DNA from 2 places in the Bacillus sp. GW823-FHT06A11 genome. Region 2 is predicted to be linked to the other one. Evidence: a T-box and tRNA genes for the amino acid it is inferred to sense, from the RefSeq annotation. Region 2 holds a T-box; the other holds one or more tRNA genes.
The links. The T-box of region 2 lies ahead of AC1Q8L_RS10250 (valine--tRNA ligase). A T-box ahead of a tRNA ligase gene usually reads a tRNA of that ligase, here a tRNA-Val.
Positions count from the first base shown of each region.

Region 1: it has a tRNA-Val gene. The T-box ahead of AC1Q8L_RS10250 (valine--tRNA ligase) is inferred to sense a tRNA for this amino acid. The anticodon was not compared.

Region 1 is NZ_JBXAHS010000001.1:1,168,031-1,171,069, forward strand. Features, by position in the region: gene AC1Q8L_RS05840 (hypothetical protein) at 150-371, shown strand; gene AC1Q8L_RS05845 (hypothetical protein) at 961-1,425, shown strand; tRNA gene AC1Q8L_RS05850 (tRNA-Val) at 1,691-1,763, shown strand; gene AC1Q8L_RS05855 (DUF4878 domain-containing protein) at 1,827-2,423, opposite strand; partial or broken gene AC1Q8L_RS05860 (hypothetical protein) at 2,565-2,819, opposite strand; gene AC1Q8L_RS05865 (hypothetical protein) at 2,836-3,039, opposite strand, start outside.
Region 2 is NZ_JBXAHS010000002.1:339,327-342,365, forward strand. Features, by position in the region: gene spoVID (stage VI sporulation protein D) at 1-361, shown strand, start outside; gene ysxE (spore coat protein YsxE) at 428-1,453, shown strand; T-box leader at 1,658-1,889, shown strand; gene AC1Q8L_RS10250 (valine--tRNA ligase) at 1,927-3,039, shown strand, end outside.

The DNA of each region.
Region 1 (3,039 bases), on a different contig from region 2:
AATATCAAATGATATGTAATTGTTCATAAATGACTAAATAGATTCACATAAAAATAAAACAACTTACATTTTACCACACCAAATACAAATGACTTTCTTACAATGGAATGGAGTATACTAGAAGAAAACTTAAAATGAGGAGGAACCTCATGACGCGTTGTACGTATTGTAAAACGAAGTGGACAATAAAAGATGTATGGGCAATACTCGTGACATTTGAAAAGGATTGTCCGTATTGTTTTATGAGACAATATCTATCAAAGAAAACGGTGAACGCTATGCCAGAACTTATAAGCTTACCTTTACATTTCTTACTCCCTTTTCTTGTTGATTTGAGTGCTGAAGGTCCTTTGGATTGGTATCTTAAATAATATAACCACTACATCTAAAGACTACTTTCTACTGAATTCGCTTCTCATCATTATTCCTTCATACATTACTAGCATAATCGCTTATACTTTCCCATTTGAAGATTCTGTAGCTCAGCAGGAAGAGCGTCCCCTGGACAAGGTTTATCAATTATGACTTTAATAAACGATGATATATGCATACTGTTAAGCATAAAAAATTAGCATTAAGTTCCACTCAAATATTAATTGAAACCCAACACTCCATTTAATCTGTAATCTAGAATACAAGCAGTGTTTTTTATTATGCATTTTTGCATACAGTATGATTTTCTCTTGTAAATAGATAATAATGTTATATAATAAAACCAACGTTTTACCAATAAAAGGTAATGAAGAGTAGTGGAATAAGTAAATAACCAAAGCGTATTAACAGATTTGTTCTATGTAAATCATGATACATATATGGAATCAAAACTATGAAATTTTATGTAGTGATTAGATTACTACAAGATGAAAGATTCATAGCGAATACACTTAAGGAAAAAACGTTCGATTAGATTAATGTGATATCTATCGAACGAATTGAGAATATACTTAGGGGGAATTTCAAGTGAAAACATTTGGTAAAGTATTATTAACTGGCGCATTAGCTTTAGGCGGTTTAACGATTATGAACATTGAAACACCAAAAGCACATGCTGACGAATGGGATGGTTGTCATTACATTTGTGGTCCTGGTGAAACGGTGAACGGTGTTACAGTTCAGGTACACTCTACACAAGTTACTTTTGGTAACAGCGTAATTGCAAGAATTACAAATGACCGAGCTGAAGAAATTCATTACAATGTCAGCCTTGAAAAGAAATATGGCGATAGATGGGGAGAATTTGAAACCAACTTCCGTTGGCAAAATCAATGGGTCCCAGCTGGAAGCAATGATGAAATTGCAACTTTCACAGGATATGGCGATGATATTTATGAGGATGGAACATATCGTTATAAAGTCGAAATAAAAGGCGCTGACAGTTCTATTGATACAATTTACACAGCAGGAATGACAGTTACAGGACGATAGCTCATGAACGAGCTTCATTATTTATGATTGTATTTTTGATAATATCATTAATAATTGCGGTGATATTATTATTAAAATAAGCTCTTCAGGGCTTATTTTTTTATATAAAAATTGGAATAATAACATTCAGAAATTTTCATCTTTACACCATTAAAGTTTGTTGCTATTATAGGAATACATCAAATGTTAAAATTTTCAACAAATTATATAAATCCTCCGATTACCCGAATGAAAACACATTACTGGTCGTAATATTTATAGTTGGGATCCCGTAGCTCAGCAGGGAGAGCGCCACCTTGACAGGGTGGAGGTCGTGAGTTCGAGCCTCTCCGGGGTCATATAAAAAAGAGACACCATATCAACCTTCTACGTGATATGGTGTCTCTTTTTATCTAATTCAATTACTTCCCACCAAACATCTTCTCCAAAGACTTCGCATTGGCAAACAATACTTCTTTCAAGTTATCGTCAGCAACGATTTTATAGTCGCCATCTTTGTCTTTCTTTAAGTTCAATGTAACTTCGCGAGTTGCCATTGCTGCATCTTTATCTGCTAAGTTTTTGACGATAGTTGATGTCATTGTTTTTTCGATTGCTTTTTCAGATTGTTCTTTGTCTTCACTAAAGGCACTAGCGAACGCCATTGGCATAACTTCTCCCACTGCTTTTGTTACAGCAACGGATAGATCTGCAGATGTAATTTTCACTTTCACTTCTGCTTTGTCATCCTTTTTCGATACTTCTTCTAGCTTTTCAAATTTAAAGTTCTTTGTAATTGCACTTAGCATTGCTTTTGCCTCAGCATCATCTGTTTTTTCATTTAGTTTATTAAATTCCTTGTCACTCTCAACAAATGTACGAGCCTTTTCTACATCACCTTTTTGTATCGCTGTTAAAAATTCTTCTGTAGTATCTTTCGGATTTGCACACCCTGCTAAAACAACCGCTGTTAATCCTACTACCATCATTAATAGCAATAATCTCTTTATCTTTTGCACGCTCATTCTCCTCATTATCTTTTCTAGTAAGTCAGTATCATACAATATTATGAAACTGACATTACAAACATTTTTTAGTATAGCATTTATATGATTAATTTTCTATTAATTCCCAAAAATATAAAGAGCCTTGCAGCATTCCTACAAGGCCTCTCTTCTATCAATCTGTATCCGTAGCACAAATGAACCACATTTTCTGTTCCCTACTACCATCCACATACTCCAATCAAAAATCATAAGCAATAACCAAAGTGATATATTCATAGCAGCAAATAATAAATATAAAATCTCTCTTTTGTATCGCTCCTCTATTCATCAAAATGTAAACAGCACCGATAGGAGGAAAAAGACAAATATTTTTCTTAACACCCACGGATACGAAATTACTGTCTGCATATGAATCTCCTTTTCATCATAATACTTGCTTCAACATTGGCCTCACTACCCTATATTTATCACTATAAGCTTCCTTTATGATTAAAGGCGGGTAATCACTTTTTTCTTCCTCAATCATTGTGAATACTTCTGTTTTCTCTTGTAATGTATTAGATTCTCTATTTTTAGTAGGTTTTTTACTTGTTTTAATTTTCTTTGTTACTTCGCCAAGTTTTTGCCC
Region 2 (3,039 bases):
GATAGAGGAACATGAATTTGTGGAGCGTGAAGAGGAGCAAGAAACAACGCCGCAATTTGAATTGTTTGGGCGAAAAGATTTCAAGAAAGAAAAAGCGAAAAAGCAGGAAGAACAAGAAGAAGAGTACTCACAGCGAGATGAAAATGCGCTTTATTTAACAAAACTATTTACGAAAGAACCGGAAGAAGAATTTACAAAGTTAAGAATGTATTTCGTGCAAGAAGGGGATACAATTGAATCTATTGCAGAACGTTATGAAACGTCTGTGCAAAATGTGTGCCGTGTCAATCAAACAGAAGATATATTTTTAAATACGGGGCAAATTATTTATATTCCCGTTTCAAGGGTAAAGGCGAAATAAGGAAGTGAGTGTTTTCACTCGCTTCTTTTCTTAGAGGCTATGTTTTGAATAGAAAGGGTTATTCGTATGGATATTGAATTACGAAATCACTATGAACCTATCGTGAGGCAATATAGATTGGATACGCAGCATATGGAAGAGCACGGAAGCGTAATGAAAATTTATACGAATCAAGGTCCATATGCACTCAAGAAAATAGAAGGCAGAAAGTTAGAGCGGAATAATTTTCTGCATCATATTCAATATTTGAAGGAGAAAGGTTTTTCAAATTATGTACCTATATACCACGCGACGGATGGAAATTATATTTTAAGTGACGGGACGTATAATTATTATTTAATGCCTTGGTTAGAACGTGCAGAAGGAAACGGCGAGGATAATGATCAATACCATAAAATGTTTCAGACACTTGGAACGTTGCATCAAAAAACTGTGAAGGAAGAAACATATACGGAAGAAGATTTAGAAAAACATTATACAACTATATCCGATCGCTGGGAAAATGATGGTGAGATGTTAGAAGAGTTTCTCGTAGAATCTGAATCAAAATGGTATATGTCCCCGTTTGAATTACAATATTGTACGTACTATCATCATGTAATGAGAGCGCGTGAATTTGCAACGAAGCAATTAAATGAGTGGAACGATGCGATGAAAGAAAAAGAGAAAACACGTATTACTTTTGTGCATGGTAACGTGTCACTTAATCATTTTTTATTTGACTATGAGCGAAATGGCTATTTTATTAGTTTGGAAAAATCGAAGTTTGCAACGCCTGTGCAAGATATAGTAGGTTTTTATTCACGGTCTTTAAACACATATCCAATCGCAAGAAGTGATCGGTTTGAATGGTTTCAAATGTATCAAAAAAATTTCCCTTTTACGAAAGAAGAGCAACTACTTATGTTTGCGTATATGACGTATCCATCGCAATTTATTCGGCAAATCCAGTCTTATAAGAAAAGAAGAGATAATCGCAACGAGGAAAATGAACTGCGCGGAGTAAAGAGTTTGCAACAATCGCATTGGCTCGTTAGCAATATAGAATATTTCCTGTCACAATTACAAGCTGCCCAGCAAGGGAACGGGTAAAGTAAAACTTTAATCAACCTAACTTCTTTGCTTCAGCTGAATTTTGAGGTGGGGTCTTATTGCCCGCAAATAGCGGGATAAAGAAGATAAGTAGAGAATGCTACTTATCTTCTTTATATTCACCCGAAAAGTCATAGTTTTAAATTTATCTTGACGAATAAGGTTTCGTTTTTTACACTATTGTATATAATAATTAACAATCATATAAATGCCTTGAAGGGGAAGAGTATAACATGAAACGTCTTCAGAGAGGAGAATCAGTAGCTGGGAGATTCTCTAGATAGTTATGTTAGAAGGTAGCCCTGGAGCATCTTTTCTGAACAGAATAGTTCTCATTAGGAAAAGACGGATTTGTCCGTTATCAAATTAAGAGTATAAGCAAATTATGAATTTGTTTGTAAATAAAGGTGGTACCGCGATGTCCCTCGTCCTTTTTGGATGAGGGACATTTTTTATTTTAAGGAGGGAAAATAATGTCAAACACGGAAAAGAATTTACCAACTAAATATGATCATATGTCCGTTGAAGAAGGCCTTTATCAATGGTGGCTTGAAGGCAAATATTTTGAAGCAACAGGAGACGAGAAGAAACAACCGTATACAATTGTAATTCCACCTCCGAACGTAACTGGTAAGTTACACTTAGGTCATGCTTGGGATACAACTCTTCAAGATATTTTAACTCGTACGAAGCGTATGCAAGGTTACGATGTGCTATGGCTTCCAGGAATGGACCATGCTGGTATCGCAACACAAGCGAAAGTAGAAGGAAAACTTCGTGAAGAAGGTATTTCACGTTACGATCTTGGCCGTGAGAAATTCCTTGAAAAAGCTTGGGAGTGGAAAGAAGAGTACGCTTCTCACATTCGTCAACAATGGGGGAAAGTTGGTTTAGGACTAGACTATTCTCGCGAACGTTTCACATTAGACGAAGGTTTATCTGATGCGGTTAATAAAGTATTCGTTCAATTATACGAAAAAGGCTTAATTTACCGCGGTGAATATATTATCAACTGGGATCCAGCAACACGCACAGCTCTTTCTGATATTGAAGTAATTCATAAAGAAGTTCAAGGTGCATTCTACCATATGAACTATCCGTTAACAGACGGTTCAGGTCACATTCGCCTTGCTACTACTCGTCCAGAAACGATGCTTGGTGATACAGCGGTAGCAGTTCATCCAGAAGATGATCGTTACAAACATTTAATCGGAAAAACAGTTACACTTCCAATCGTAGGCCGTGAGATTCCGATTATTGCTGATGAGTACGTAGAAAAAGACTTCGGAACAGGCGTTGTAAAAATTACACCAGCTCATGACCCGAACGACTTTGAAGTAGGTAACCGTCATGACTTACCACGCATCTTAGTAATGAACGAAGATGGATCGATGAACGAAAAAGCTGGTAAATATAACGGTATGGATCGTTTCGAATGCCGTAAAGAATTAGTGAAAGACTTACAAGAAGCTGGCGTATTAGTAGAAATCGAGCCACATATGCATTCAGTAGGTCATAGTGAGCGTAGCGGTGCAGTTGTTGAGCCTTACTTATCAACACAATGGTTCGTAAAAATGGCTCCACTT